Regions from separate parts of the Devosia sp. genome, predicted to be linked through region 2. Evidence: riboswitches for the same ligand, from Rfam matches in the RefSeq annotation. Region 2 holds a riboswitch; the other holds the start of a gene.

Region 1 (7,764 bases), 1.7 Mb from region 2:
AGGAATGCCTTGGCCCCCTGCCCGGCGAGCTTATGCGCCATATCGGCCACCGAGGCCTCGGCAGCATCGCGGGCCGCAAGGCCGAGAACCGGATAGCCCTTGGTGACGATGGATACCGGACCATGCATGACTTCGGCGGCGCTATAGGACTCGCCCTGGATGCCGCAGGTCTCCTTGAACTTGAGCGCCGCTTCATTGGCGATGGCAAATCCGGGTCCACGGCCCAGAACATATAGAGAGTCGTGGCCATCGAGCGCGCAGATCAGTTCCGACCAGTCACAGGTCACTGCGCGCGCCAGGCTTTCGGGCAGGTTGTGTACGGCCGCGGTCAAGGCATCATCATCGGCCCAGCGCGCCAGAAGGGCGAGGCCGGCGACGATCGAGGTCACGAATGTCTTGGTCGCGGCAACGCTCTTTTCGACGCCGGCTTGCAGGTCGATGGTGAAATCGGAGGCCTGATCGAGGGGCGAGCCGGCCGTGTTGGTGATGGCGATGGTGACGGCGCCCGAGCGGCGCACGGACTGGGCCATCCCGACGATATCCGGGCTCTTTCCGGACTGCGACACGGCGATGGCAGCAGCGCGATCAAGCTTGAGATCGCGGCCATAGATCGAGGCGATGGACGGCCCGACCGAAGCAACCGGGAGGCCGAGCACCAGTTCGATGGCATATTTGAGATAGGTCGAGGCATGATCGGAAGAACCACGCGCGACCGTGGCCACGAGGCGCGGATCAACGTCTTGCAGGCGCTTCGCGGCGGCATCGAGGACCGTGGCCGAATTCGAGAGAAATCCCGCGACGACGTCTGGGATTTCATTGATTTCCCGGCGCATATGGGTCTGATCGGTCATTTCTTCTTGCTCGTATTATTGGCGTCGCCCAACCGCAGCTCAGCGACGAAGTCGTAGGTATCGCCCCGGTAGATGGAGCGGGTGAATTCGATGGCACGGCCCGTGGGCAGGTAGGAGATGCGCTCGATGTGCAGGCCGGCGGCGCCGGTGGGCACCTGCAAGAGATGCGCGTCGGCTTCGGTGATGTTGGCGGCCCGAATACGCTGGATGGCCCGCACCGGGCGATTGCCGAAGCGATCGAGGTATTTGTAGAGCGAGTCCCCCAGCTCCTGCGGCCGCGGCAGGACCGAGGCGGACAGGCTGGCACGCTCGATGGCCAGAGGCATGTCACCGGTCAGGCGGAGCCGGGCAATGCGCGCGACGTCTTCGCCAGCGCCCAGGGCCAGGATGACGGTTTCGTCCGGCGAGGGCGTATAGATGCCGCGATCGAGCCATTCCGCCCGCACGGCCATGCCGCGCCGGGCCATATCTTCGGTAAAGGACGTGAGCTGTGACAGGGACTGTTCGACGCGCTGAGTCTGCGGCGCCACGAAGGTTCCCGAGCCGTGGCGCTGGACCAGTACGCCATCCTGCACAAGCTCCTGCACGGCCTTGCGCACGGTGACGCGGGAAACATCAGCGCGCAGAGCCAAGTCACGCTCCGACGGCAATGCATCTCCGGGGTTGATTGTGCCGCGTTCTATGGCATCTTCAATCCAGCGTTTGAGTTGCAGATAGAGCGGACCGCCCGGCGGCAAAGTAACCGGCCCGTTACCGAACAAGACTTCGGACTGCTCTGACACCCTGCCTCCTTGGCACACCTGCCGCCGCAAACGGCACCGGCAACGCCTTTGACACCCGCATGCCGGGTGTAATACCAATAAAATACCATTCGCCCGTTCGCAAGTCTGCAGCACAGGCAGATGTGCATATCTGGCTGGATAGCTTTTACAAAATTGGCTACCGACCCGATCATTGCGCAGCAAATTCGGAAAAGTGGTATTTTTTTGGCATTATGGCCGGGAGGGGTGAGTGACGCAGCGGCAGACGGAAATGCACCATGCGGATGCCGATGGACTCGAGCTGCGCGGTGACGGAGACATCCTCACCCTGCTGGCCAAAAGCCAGGTGGATGCCGCGGCCAGCGTCGCCTGCGCCATAGACCAGATCGGCGCCGGGGCCGCCCTGATGGCGCGCTCGATGGAAAGCGATGGCCGGCTGATCTACGCGGCAGCCGGCAGCTCCGGGCTGATGGCCCTTGCCGACGCCCTGGAACTTCCGGGCACCTATGGTTTGTCGCGCGAGCGCATCCATATCGTGCTGGCCGGCGGGCCTGAATCCCTCGTTGACATGCGCGGTGGGCCAGAAGACGACGGAGCGGCCGCAGAACAGGCAGTGACGGCACTGGCGCCGACGGAACGGGATTGCCTGATCGCGGTCACTGCCAGCGGTCAGACGCGGTTCCCCATGGCCGCGGCGAAAACGGCGCGAGCGGCGGGCGCCAAAACCATCGGCATTGCGAACAATTCCGGGGCACCGCTGTTCGAGGCGGTCGATGTTTCCATCTGCCTGCCGACGCCGCCGGAAGTCATTGCCGGATCGACCCGCATGGGAGCCGCCACGGCACAAAAAATCGCGCTCAACATGCTCTCGACGCTGATGGCCATACACCTGGGGCACGTGCATGACGGCTATATGGTCAATCTCGTTGCCGACAACGAAAAGCTGCGTGAGCGGGCGCAGGGAATCGTCGCGAAAGTGACGGGTGTGGACGCGGCTCGGGCCGCCGCCGCACTCGACGCCTGCGGGGGCTCGGTAAAGGCCGCGATCCTGCTGTCGTCCGGCGCCAGGGATGCGCGCCACGCCACGCAACTTCTGGCCAGTCATGGCGGGAAAATCCGGGCCGCGCTCGCGACGCTGGGCAGCTAAATCCTGCTGCTCCAGGGCCGCCCAACCCGCAATCCATCCGTTACTGATCTTCGACTATGCCATTGATATACATTCATTAATTTCTAAAGATTTCTAGTCGCGTTTCGGGTCTTGCGGACAGAATTCGAATCGCTATGCTGAAGCTCCAACCACAGGGGTGCTCCGTACAGTCGGGGCTGAGATGAGGGCGGCATGCCTTCGGACCCTCAAGCTGATCTGGGTAATACCAGCGGAGCGAGGCGGCATGTTTTCAGGCGCACAAATTTCCCTTTATCCGATGTCCAGTGACTTCATCTGGATCATCACCGATGCGCTGAGCGCACTCGATCCCTACCGCGAACATCTCAGGATCGAGACGGACGATATTTCGACCCTCATCGTCGGTCCGCCGGAGGTGGTTTTTGCCGCCATGCGCGACCTCTACAGCGTTGCCGGCAAGGGCGGCGTGCACTGCGTGCTGTCGGCCACAATCTCGCGGGGATGCCCGGGCGAGCCCGATGATGCCATCTGCAACGCACCCGGGTTCGACGGCCCTGAAGAACCGCTTGCGGAGCGGATGGAAACGGCGCTGGCGGCCTTGAAAGATGCGCCGCACAAGGGCGTAGACGCGAGCGCCCAGTTTTCGCTCTACGTGCTGGGCAGTAATCACCACATGGACGAAATCTATGGCTGCATTGACTTCGTCAAGCAGTCGGGTGCCTTCGACCGCGCCAAGAATTTCTGCACCAGGCTCAAGGGCGATGCCGGGCTGGTTTTCGCGACCCTCGAGCAGGCGTTCTGCGCGTTTGGCAGCAAGCAGGGCCATGTCACCATCGACCTGACTGTCTCGGCCAACAGCCCCTCCGTTACGGCCTAGGGGCAAGCCATGACCAGTCCCGATGGTCGCGCCGGTGGCGCGGCATTTCTGGTGCGCGCATTGCCGCCAGTACTCTCCGTCGCGGCGGTTCTGCTGGCCTGGGAAGCGAGCGTGCGCCTGGGGGGAATTGCGCCAACGGTCCTGCCGGCGCCGAGCCGCATCGGCCAGCAGTTGATCGAGCACCGGCTGGCGCTGGCGGATCATGCGCTGGCCAGCATGCAGGCGACCGTGGCCGGCTTTGCGTGTTCGCTGCTCTCGGCCTTTTTCCTCGCCGTCCTGGTGGATTTTCACCCGCGTGTGCGGCGCGCCTTGTTCCCGATCTTCATCATCAGCCAGACCCTGCCGCTGGTCGCCATCGCACCGCTGGTGGTGCTCTGGTTCGGATTCGGGCTGGCACCGAAGATCCTGCTCGTCGCGCTGGTGACGTTTTTTCCGATGCTCGTGGCGCTCGTCGAAGGCTTCGAGTCGACGGATCGCGACATTTCCGCCCTGCTTGCCAGCATGGGAGCGCCGCGGTGGCGCATGTTCACCATGGCCCGCCTGCCCTCGGCCCTGCCTTACTTCTTTGCGGGCCTGCGCATTTCGATCACCTATGCCGTCGTCGCCGCCATCTTTGCTGAATATGCCGGCGCGGCGAAGGGCCTCGGCATCTATATCCTGAGCGCGAAGAACAATTTCAGACCCGACCTGGTGCTGGCGGCGGTCGCAGTCAGCGCGACGCTGACGCTGGTCCTGTTCGGCCTGACTCTGGCGATCCAGGCCCTGACCATGCCCTGGCTGCGCGCCACGCGGGCGGCAAAGCCATGAGCAGCGCGCTGACCCTGAAGGGCGTGGGCAAAGGCTTTGATGGGCTCAAGGTTCTGGACAATCTCGACCTGACGGTCGGCAAGGGTGAGTTCGTCTCTATCCTCGGCCCATCCGGCTCCGGGAAATCGACCATCCTCAACATTCTCACAGGGCGAATCCGGCCCGATCAGGGCCAGATTTTTGTGGATGGCGCACCGCTGGCTGCGGGGCAATTCCCCTTCGCCTTCATGCCCCAGCACGACGCGCTGATGGCCTGGCGCACAGTTCTCGATAACGCGACGGTCGGGCTTGAAGTGCGGGGCATCAAGCGGCGCGATGCCCGCGCCATGGTTGCCCCGCTGATCGAGACATTCGGGCTCAAGGGTTTCGAGCACCATTTTCCCGCGCAATTGTCCGGCGGGATGCGGCAGCGCGTGGCCTTGTTGCGCACGGCCGTGCAGGGCCGGAACACGGTGCTGCTCGATGAACCCTTCGGCGCCCTCGACGCTCTCACCCGCATCCAGATGCAACGCTGGCTGGCGCGCATGTGGACGGACTTTGGCTGGTCGGTGCTGCTCGTGACCCATGACGTGCGCGAAGCCGTCGCTCTCTCCGACCGCATCGTGTTGCTTTCGGCCCGCCCGGCCCGGGTCGTGCGCGAGATCGCCATCCCCCTTTCCCGACCGCGTGACCGCCTGCCCGAGGCCGGCGCGATCGAGGGCGAAATCCTCGATTCCCTGTTCAAAATGGAGACCTGACACGATGACCCGCAGACTTATTCTGCCGTCACTGACCCTTGCCGCAACGCTGCTCGCCCCGGCGGCCTGGGCGCAAGACCGGAGCGTGAGCATCGCGCTCGACTGGACGCCGAATACCAACCATGTCGGCATCTATGTGGCCGAAAGCCTCGGCTACTATGCCGATGCGGGGCTGGACGTGACCATTCTCCCCTATTCGGACGCCTCCGCCTCGACGCTGGTTGCCAATCGCGTGGCCGATTTCGGCATCCTTGGCGGGGTATCGCTGTTCACGCTGGGTGCGGCGGGGGCGGACCTGGTAGCGACCTATGCTGTCGTGCAAACGGAAACCGGGCGCCTGGTGTTTGATGGCGAACGCGACGACATCACCCGCCCGGCCGATCTCGACGGCAAGATTTATGCAGGCTTCGGCAGCGCCTGGGAAGACGCCCTCATCGGGGAAATGATCCGCCACGATGGCGGTTCAGGCGCGTATGAAACGGTTACCCTCGGCACGTCCGCCTACGAAGCACTGGCCAATGGCGCTGTGGATTTCACCCTCGAAGTCTATACCTGGGAGGGTGTGAAAGCCGAAATCGATGGCCGGCCCCAGGGTGCCTTCCGATATGCCGATTTCGGTGTACCTGACCAGCACACCACCTTTATAGGCACCAGCGGCGCCTATCTGTCCGAGCACGAGGAAACCGGCCGGGCCTTCATCAACGCAACCGCACGCGGCTATGAATATGCGGCCGATCATCCCGAGGAGGCGGCCGAACTGCTTCTGGCCGCCAATGCCGATGTTTTGACCGACACCGCCCTGGTGCACGCCTCAATGGCCGCACTGGTGGATGGGCATTATCTGCGCAGCGCCGATGGCCAGATCGGCACCATCGACGCGGACAAGATGCAGGCGATGGCCGACTATCTGTTCGATGCCGGCCTGCTGCTGGACGCAGATGGCAAGCCGCTGCCCAGCGTGCCCGACGCGGGTGCATTCTACACCAACGCCCTCATCGGCAAGTAGGCCGCAACAGGCGCGAGGCGGAATTTGGCCGCCTCGCTACCTGCGAGCGCGCAGTGGAATGGTCAGGCGATACCGCCCAGACAGACATATTTTATCTCGACAAAATCCTCGATGCCGTAGCGCGAGCCTTCGCGGCCAAGGCCCGACATTTTCACCCCACCAAAGGGGGCCTCGGCAGTCGAGACCAGGCCGGTATTCACTCCGACCATGCCATATTCGAGCGCTTCGGCCACCCGCCAGACGCGTGCGAGGTCACGGGCGTAGAAGTAGGACGCAAGACCAAACTCGGTGTCATTGGCCTGGGCGATGACGTCGGCGTCGTCGGTGAAGCGGAAAAGCGGCGCCAGGGGCCCGAAGGTCTCTTCACGGGCGACGGCCATATCAGGCGTAACGTTCGTCAGGATCGTCGGTTCGTAGAAGGTGCCGCCCAGGGGGTGCTGTTTTCCGCCTCGCAACACCTTGGCGCCCTTGCCCGTGGCATCGGCCACGTGCTCTTCGACCTTGTCGAGCGCCGCCTGGTCGATCAACGGCCCAAGCATGACGCCTTCGTCAAAACCATTGCCGGTCTTGAGCGTTCCCACGGCATTGGCGAGCTTTTCGGCGAAGGCATCATAGACGCCATCCTGCACATAGATGCGGTTGGCGCAGACGCAGGTCTGGCCGTTATTGCGGAATTTCGCGATCAGGGCGCCATCGACCGCGGCATCGAGATCGGCATCGTTGAAGACGATAAAGGGCGCGTTGCCGCCCAGCTCGAGGCCGAGCTTCTTGATGGTCGGCGCGCTCTGTTTGTAGAGCTCGGCACCGACTTCGGTGGAGCCGGTAAAGGTCAGCTTGCGCACGATGGGGCTCGCGGTCATTTCCGCGCCGATCTCCCGGGCCGATCCGGTGACGACGCTGAAGAGGCCGTTCGGCAAGCCGGCGCGCTCGGCCAGCACGGCCAGCGCAATGGCAGAAAACGGTGTCTGGCTGGCGGGTTTCAGGACCATGGCACAGCCGGCGGCCAATGCCGGACCGGCCTTGCGCGTGATCATGGCGTTGGGGAAGTTCCACGGCGTGATCGCCGCAACCACGCCAATCGGCTGCTTCATCACCATGATGCGCGCATCGGCGCGATGGCCGGGAATAAGATCGCCATAGACGCGCCGGGCCTCTTCGGCGAACCACTCGATGAAACTGGCGCCATAGGCGATCTCGCCGATTGCCTCTTTCAGCGGCTTGCCCTGCTCAAGCGTCAGAATGCGCCCCAGATCGGTCTGGTTCTCCATCATCAGCTCAAACCAGCGGCGCAGAATGCCTGAGCGCTCCTTGGCGGTGCGGGCAGCCCATTGCTTTTGCGCCGCCTCGGCCGCAGCAATTGCCGCGCGCGTTTCTTCCGCGCCGAGCCTGGGCACATAGCCGATGGTCTCGCCGGTGGCCGGATTGGTCACGGCAATGCCTGACGCCGGATCAGCGTCGATCCAGGTGTCTCCGACAAGCGCGCTCTGGCGCAGGAGTGTCGTGTCGTCGAGCTGCATGGGCTAGGCTCCTATGGATGGTCTTGCTGTTTTCGATGCGGGCGGCCCTAGTCTTTCTGTACTAGTGGCCCTGGCCGCGAAC
Region 2 (7,764 bases):
GGCGTCGGCGGACCGGGCAATACCGCGACCACGACGACAACCGAGCCGACCAGTGCCCTTGAAGGCCTTGAGGCCGAGGATCGCCTCGAACCCACCCCGGAAGCGGTGACGCCGAGCGGCAATGAGCCGGTTCTGCCATCGATCGAAAATGGCGAGGTCAAGAGCGAGGAGCGCCTGTCGGGTGCCGATACCACGATTGCCGCGACGGACGACCCGGCGGCCAGCGTCGATCCGTCGGTGCTAGCCGGCAATCAGTCGCTGCTGCTCGAAGCCTCTTCGGACGGCCGCTCCGGCGCCGTGCCGTTCTCGGGCACGGTCGAGTGGACTCAGGGCACCGACGAGATCGGCATGCCGACGCTGATTGCCGAAGCCAGCATTCCGGCGCGCAATCTGGGCGTCTCGGTCACCATCCGCAAGAATTCCGATCCGAGCCTGCCGGCCAGCCATCTGATGGAAGTCAGCTTCGACGTGCCCGATACCTTCATCGGTGGCTCGATTGCCTCGCTCGCCGGCGTGTTGCTTAAGAATGAAGAGCTGGTGCCCGGCACCGCGCTGGCCGGAGCATCGGCCCGCGTCGTCGGCAATTCCTTCCTCTTTGCGCTGAGCGCCACGCCTGCCGATGCAACGGCCAATGCCGATTTGCTGACCGGGCGGCGCTGGATGGACCTGGCCATTGTCTATGGCACGGGCCGCAACGCCATCCTGACGCTGGAAAAGGATGAAGACGCCCAGGGCCTGTTCGATCAGGTCTTTGCGGAGTGGGCGAACTAACCCGAACGCAAGGCGCTAGGCGGGCAGCAGCTTGCCCTGCTCGATGCGGTAGTGGCGGCCCGCGAGGGCGGCGATATCGTCGAGGTGATGGCTGACCAGAAGCGTGTGCCAGCCATGTCGCTGGGTCAATTCGCCCACGGTCTGCCTCATCGCAATCCGCGTTTCGTCATCAAGCGCCGAGAACGGCTCATCGAGCAGGAGCACCGGGCGCGCCCGCAACAGCGTCCGCGCCAGCGCCACGCGCTGCTTCTGCCCGCCCGACAGTGTGCGTGCCAGTTGCTTTTCGACCCTGCCCAGCCCCACTTCGGTCAGCGCATTGCTGATCAGTTGCCCGGCCCCCTGCCCGGCATTGCGCGGCAGACCCAGCCGGACATTGTCGTCTGCCGAGAGGTGATCGAAGAGATTGTCGGCCTGAAGCAGCAGCGACACCGGGCGACCCTCGGGCGGCAGCGGCAAAAGGTCGACCCCGTCGAGCACCAGAGACCCCGACATGGGCTTGAGAAAGCCGGCCACCAGGTCAAGCAGCGTCGACTTGCCCGAACCGCTGGCACCTGAAATCGCCGTGACCACACCCGGCTCGGCTGCGAAGCTGAATTCATAGCCCTCGCTCTGCCCCTCATGCACGAAGCGCATTCTATCGGCCGTGAGCATCGGCGATCCTTTCCATGAGACGCGGAAGGCCGACAAAGGCGGCCACCGTGCCCACCAGCATCAGGGCGGCAATGGCACCGGCATCATTGTTCCGATAGGCCCCCAGGGCTCGATACATCATCAGCGGCAGGGTCTGGAAGTCCTGGGTGCCGAACAGGGCAATGACCCCGAGATCGCCGAGCGAAAAGCAGAAGGCCAAAGCCAGCAGCAGCCCGATATCGCGCCCCAGAAGCGGGTATTCGATGGCCGTGAACTGCATCAGGCCGCCCAGGCCGAGCGAGCGGATGAGCTTGCCGCGCGTCTGCGCCACCGCGTCGAGGGCCGGGCCGAGCGTGGCCATGGCAAAGGGCAGCGCCAGCAGCGCATTGGCGATGACGACGACGATGGGCGCGGCGGTGCGCGCAGACATGCCGGCGTCGCGCACCAGAAGGAAGAAACCGAGCGACAGCACCACTGCCGGAACGGCCAGATAGGCATAGGCCGGTGCGCCGAGCACCGTGCGCAGAACGGGATGGCCGGTGGAGGCGCGTCCGAGGGCGAGAACCAATGCGAGCACCAGGGTCAGCGCCGCGGAGGCCGCGCCGATGATGAGACTGGTGAGGCTGGCGCGCCAGAAGGCCGGTTGGGCCAGTACCGCTCCCATGCCCGAAAGCCCTTCGCCCAGCACCGAAAGCAGTGGCAGGGCAAACCCGGCAATGGCGAGGATCAGGACCAGAGCCTGGATGGCGCGCACCATCCGCCCGTCCTGCCAGGCCGGTTGCGCCGATTTCCCGAGCACGCTGGGCACCGGGCTGAACGCCGAGGCGGCAATGATCACGAGGGCACAGACACCGATCTGGGTCATGGCCAGCAGCACAGCGCCCACCAGGTCGAAGTCGAGCCGCACGGCGCCATAGATGGCCACCTCCAGCGTCTGGTTGGCTGGGCCACCGCCCAGCATCAGAACGATAGGAAAGCTGGTAAAGGCCAGAAGAAAGATGATCGCGGCAAGGCCCGGCAGACTGCCCCGCAAGGCGGGCCAGTCGATGATGGCAAACCGCTGCCAGGCATTGAGCCCCAGAGATTGGCCGACCTTGAGCCGGCTCACGGCAATCGCATCGAGCCGCGCCAGAAGGATACGGGCGGCAAAGGCGCCATCGAGGATCACATGGGCAATGAGTATGCCCGATAGTCCATAGGCCGGACTCTCGATCCGCAGCCCGAACAGCGCCTCACTGGTCTGGTTGATCCAGCCATTGCGTCCCCAGATCGACAGCAGCCCGAAAGCCACCACCATGCCGGGCGTCACGATGGCCGCCGAGAACAGGCCCACCACCACGGAACGGCCGGCAAAGCGCAGCCGGTTCAGCGCCCAGGCGACGGCGGTGCCGGCCATGAGCGACAGCACGGTCGTGAGCCCGGCCTGCAGGGCCGTCATCCGCACGAGATGGGCGATATCGACGCCCGGCCCGCCGGCGCTGCCGGTTGCCGCCCGGAGGATGGCTAACAGGATGGCTGCAATCAGCCCGGCTATGGCCAAGGCCAGAAGCCCGGCCGCCAGACGGCGCAGGGGGCGCGGCGGCAGATGCGATGCCGCCCTCACCATGGTCCCCACGCAGTCTGGACGGCCTTGCGCATGTTACTGCACGGCTGCCAGCATTTCGGCAATCCAGGCCTGGGCATTGGCCTCGATGTCCGCATCAGGGAGGGTCAGGGTCTTTTCCGGCTGCGGCAAGGCTGCAAAAGCCGGATCAAGTCCTTCGCCCAGGTCCACAACCGGGAACATCCAGTTGGTGGTCGGGATGATCCCCTGACCTTCCGGCGAGACCAGGTAGGCCAGGAATTGCTGGGCCAGCTCCTGCTGGTCGGAGGACTTGAGCACTCCGGCAACCTCGATCTGCGGGAAATGGCCCTCGCTGAACAGCGCCGCCTTGATGGTGTCGTCGCCCTCGGCGACGATGTGATAGGCGGGGGACGTCGTGTAGGACAGAACCATATCCGCCTCGCCATCGAGGAACAGCGAATAGGCTTCGCTCCAGTCCTTGGTGATGGTCAGAAGGTGCGGCTTGAGGCCAGCCCAGATTTCCGGGGCGCGATCGCCATAGGCCGCCTTGACCCAGAGCACGAGACCCAGCCCCGGCGTCGAGGACCGCGGATCCTGGATGACCACCTTGACGCTGTCCGGAAGCGCGATCAGCTCCTCGAACGAGGTGGGCGGCACCTCGGTGGTGTCGGTGTCGTACATGAAGGCGAAGTGCGAATAGTCGATCGGCACGAAGCTGGCATCCGCCCAGCTTTCAGGCAGCACCAGGCCATCCAGGGTCAGTCCATGTTCTGCAAAGAGCCCCGTGGAAGCCGCCTCGCCCATGATGGCGGTGTCGAGCCCGACAATAAGGTCGGCTTCGGTGGCCTCGCCCTCGAGCTGCACCCGCCGCAGCGTGCCGATGGAACTGTCGGCCACGACCCAGTTGAGTTCGCAGCCGCACTGCGTCTCAAAACCCGCTTTGAGCAGCGGGCCGGGGCCCCACTCGGCGGCGAAGCTGTCATAGGTATAGGCGGTCAGGACAGGCTTGTCCTGGGCTGCAGCGGTGTGGGTTGCCAGTCCGGCAACGACGACCGCAAGCGCCATGGAGGAAAACTTGATCATCAAGATCATCCCTTCAAAGGTATGCGGCCATGGGTGAAGGGGGTCAAATGGAGGGCGAGATGCCCTTGCCATCTCGATCTTCCTCCGCCAGCATGACCTGGTTCAGGTTCAATGGGTAACTCTCAGCTCCGGCAGGACCGGAACACCCCAGCGAGACGGTGCGGACCATATTGAGAGAACCTCGCTAGTGCAATCCCCTCCAAAAGGCCCAGACGGCCCCCTGCCACTTCAGTACGAGCAACCCATCGCCATTGTCGGCGGGGGCAGTGTCGACCAGCAACTCTTGGCAGACCTGGCGCGTCGCGGCATCCCACTGATCGGGGCCGATGGCGGTGGCGATACCATCGGCGCAGCGGGCCTTGTGCCCGAGGCCATTATCGGCGACCTCGATTCGCTGTCCGACCGCGCCGCTTGGGAAAGCCGCACGCGGGTGGTCCACATTGCCGAGCAGCTCACCACCGATTTCCAGAAGTGCCTTTATTCCACAAGCGCGCCGGTGACGCTGGCTGTCGGCATGACCGGCAAGCGGCTCGACCACACACTCGCTGCCCTCAATGCCGTGCTGCAGGTGGCGGCGGACCGGCATCTGCTGGTCATCGATGAAACCGATATCGCCCTGGCCGTGGTCGGCCCGATCGGTTTTGCCGCACGGCCGGACGAACGCGTCTCGGTCCATCCGCTGCTGCCCATCCGGTTTCACCGGTCCACCGGGCTGCTCTATCCGCTCGATGGCCTTACCCTCGAGCCGGGCGGGCTGGGCGGCACCTCAAACGCGGCAACTGCCGGGCGTGTGGAGATCATTCCGGCCAATCCTACGCCCTGGTTGCTGATCCTCGGACGCGAGCGGCTCTGGGATATGGTTGAAACCTGCCTTGAAGCCCTGCCGCGCTACTAAGGCCCTTCGGCGGCTCGGAAGAAGCTCTAAGCAGCGCCTTCCAGCCGGAACTGCAGCTTGGCCAGGTCGGCATAGCGGCCACCCTTGGCCACCAGGTCCTCATGGTTGCCCCGGTCTATAATGGCGCCGCCATCCATGACCAGGATGGTATCCGCGTCCCGGATCGTGGCGAGGCGATGGGCGATGACCAGCGTCGTGCGCCCTTCCATCAGGTGTTCGAGCGCCACCTGCACCAGCCGCTCGCTCTGCGCATCGAGGGCACTGGTCGCCTCGTCGAGCAGGAGGATCGGGGCGTTCTTGAGAATGGCGCGGGCAATGGCAAGCCGCTGCTTCTGCCCGCCCGACAGCATGACCCCGCGCTCGCCGACCATGGTATCGTAACCAGCCGGCATCTCGATCACGAAGTCATGGACCAGCGCCGCCCGTGCCGCAGCTTCCACCTCTTCGTCACCGGCCTCGGGCTTGCCGAAACGGATATTGTCGGCAATCGTGCCGGCAAAGATGGTGGGCTCCTGCTCGACATAGGCAAAGCGCTGGCGCAATTCGGCTAGGTCGAGCTGGCGGATGTCGACGCCGTCGACCCGTATCGTGCCTGCATTGACGTCGTAGAAGCGCTGCAACAGCGACAGGGTCGTCGACTTGCCCGAACCCGATGGCCCCACAAGGGCGACCGTCTCGCCCTTGCCGACCGAAAAACTCACGCCATCGAGCACCGGTCCATTGGTGCTTTCATAGGCAAAGGACACGTCCTCGAACGCCACGGTACCAAGGGGCGGAACCGGCAGCGACAGGGGCTGCGCCGGATTGCGGATATCGGCCTCGGTATCGAGGATTTCGGTCAGCCGCTCGGTGGCTCCGGCCACCTGCTGCAGTGTGCCCAGGACTTCCGAAACATTCATCAGTGCGCCCGAGGCCATAAGGGCATAGACGACGAACTGGGCCAGTTGCCCCACGGTGACGCTGCCGTCGAAGACGGCCCGGGCGCCCCACCAGACCAGGCCCACCAGCGCCGCGGTGCCGAGGAAAATGACCAGCGCCACCAGCACCGATCTTGCCCCCAGCCGGCGCACCTCGGCCTGATAGCTGGCTTCGCTGTGCCGGTCATAGATATGGGCCTGCTCGGTCTCCTGGGTGAACGCCTTGACCGTGCGCGGCGCCCCCAGCATTTCGGTGGCCATGGCCGACAGTTCCGCCAGCGCGTCCTGAGTCTTGCGCGACATGCCGCGCAGGCGGCGCGCATAGGCAATGACGGGGAAAAGAATGGACGGCACCGCGACGACCACGGCCAGGGTCAGCACCGGGCTCGTCAGCACCATCATGATCAGGGCGCCGGCAATGGTCACCAGCGAGCGCAGCGCCAGCGACAGGCTCGAGCCGATCGCGCCGCGGATCACGGCCACGTCGCCATTCAGCCGGCTGGTGAGTTCGCCCACCCGGTGGGTATCGAAATAGCGCGTGTCCAGCCGCAGCAGATGCGCAAAGACCGCCTGGCGCAGATCGGCCAGCACCCGCTCGCCGATCACCGAGATGAAATAGAATCGCGCCCCGCTCGCCAGTCCCATCAGCGCCGCAATGGCCACAATGGCCCAGCCATATCGCCCGACATTGTCGAGGTTCTGTGCGACGAAACCTTCATCGATCACCCCGCCCAGGGCTGCCGGAATGGCCAGCGAAGTCGTGGCGGAAATCAAAAGGAAAATGATGGTCAGCGTCAGCCGCACCGGATAGGCGAGAATGAACGGCACCAGACGCTTCAGCGGCTGCAGCTTGCGCGGCTGCACACCAGCCGTGCCGGCGATCTTCTCGGGATCAGCCCCAAGGGGAGCGGCCTGTTCGGTCATGGCAAACGTCGATGTCCGTTGAGCGGGATGGCCGCTCGCGGCGGCCGCACTCATATAGGCCCTGCCCTTCCGGCCCGCAACCGGCCCGGTCTGGGCAAAAATGCCGCTGCTGCGGTCTTGCGGAACGCCACCCATTGCTGTAGGAAGCCGACCAACAACCAGATTACGCAATCCGGGCGCCGCGGCGCCCGTTTGATTTGAGGCATACCATGAAGGCCGACATTCATCCCGATTACCACGTCATCAACGTGGTCATGACCGACGGCACCAGCTACCAGACCCGTTCGACCTGGGGTAAGGAAGGCGACACGCTGCAGCTCGACATCGACCCCAAGACCCATCCTGCCTGGACGGGCGGCACGGGCCAGCTGATGGACCGCGGTGGCCGCGTTTCGCGCTTCAAGGAGCGCTTCAAGGGCCTCGGTATCTAACGAACCGATCCGAATATCTTTCAAAGCCCGGCCTTCGCGCCGGGCTTTGTCTTGTGCTGGGGGCCACTATGTTCATCCTGTCACTGACCTACCTGGTGCCGCTCGATCAGGTTGACCGCCATGTCGAGCCGCATCTGGCCTGGGTGGCCGAGGGTTACGACCGCGGATATTTCCTCGCCTCGGGCCGCAAGGAACCCCGCACGGGTGGCGTCATTCTGGCGCGCGGCCCCCTGGCGGAGCTGGAAGCGCTGACCGCCCAGGACCCGTTCGTGCTGGCCGGGGTCGCGCGCTACGAGTTCACAAGCATCCTGGTCAGCCGCACCGCGCCGGGCCTTGAAGCGCTCAAGGGCTGAGCCGGTATGGCGCTGACATCGCTGCTGTTTATTGCCGCTGCCGCATTCGAAATCGGCGGCTGTTATCTCATCTGGCTTGCTGTTCGCCACGAGCAGCCATGGCTATGGCTGCCTGCCCTCGCGGCGCTGGGCCTGTTTGGCTATCTCCTGTCGCAGACCGGAACAGACAGCGCCGGACGTGCCTTTGCGATCTATG

Evidence for each region. A riboswitch is a leader RNA that binds a small molecule or an ion and turns the genes downstream of it on or off. The one in region 2 is predicted to bind thiamine pyrophosphate.
Region 1: linked by a shared signal. The riboswitch ahead of KIT02_RS01430 (YkoF family thiamine/hydroxymethylpyrimidine-binding protein) and the one ahead of thiB (thiamine ABC transporter substrate binding subunit) in region 2 are both predicted to bind thiamine pyrophosphate.

What each region holds. Positions count from the first base shown of each region.
Region 1 is NZ_CP075529.1:289,818-297,581, reverse strand. Features, by position in the region: gene KIT02_RS01445 (SIS domain-containing protein) at 1-851, opposite strand, end outside; gene KIT02_RS01440 (GntR family transcriptional regulator) at 848-1,633, opposite strand; gene KIT02_RS01435 (N-acetylmuramic acid 6-phosphate etherase) at 1,863-2,759, shown strand; TPP riboswitch at 2,903-3,015, shown strand; gene KIT02_RS01430 (YkoF family thiamine/hydroxymethylpyrimidine-binding protein) at 3,004-3,615, shown strand; gene KIT02_RS01425 (ABC transporter permease) at 3,625-4,422, shown strand; gene KIT02_RS01420 (ABC transporter ATP-binding protein) at 4,419-5,159, shown strand; gene KIT02_RS01415 (ABC transporter substrate-binding protein) at 5,164-6,165, shown strand; gene gabD (NADP-dependent succinate-semialdehyde dehydrogenase) at 6,228-7,682, opposite strand.
Region 2 is NZ_CP075529.1:1,967,206-1,974,969, forward strand. Features, by position in the region: gene KIT02_RS09550 (hypothetical protein) at 1-771, shown strand, start outside; gene KIT02_RS09555 (ATP-binding cassette domain-containing protein) at 787-1,422, opposite strand; gene KIT02_RS09560 (thiamine/thiamine pyrophosphate ABC transporter permease ThiP) at 1,406-3,004, opposite strand; gene thiB (thiamine ABC transporter substrate binding subunit) at 3,041-4,048, opposite strand; TPP riboswitch at 4,109-4,208, opposite strand; gene KIT02_RS09570 (thiamine diphosphokinase) at 4,236-4,943, shown strand; gene KIT02_RS09575 (ABC transporter transmembrane domain-containing protein) at 4,970-6,784, opposite strand; gene rpmE (50S ribosomal protein L31) at 6,994-7,215, shown strand; gene KIT02_RS09585 (YciI family protein) at 7,284-7,568, shown strand; gene KIT02_RS09590 (hypothetical protein) at 7,575-7,764, shown strand, end outside.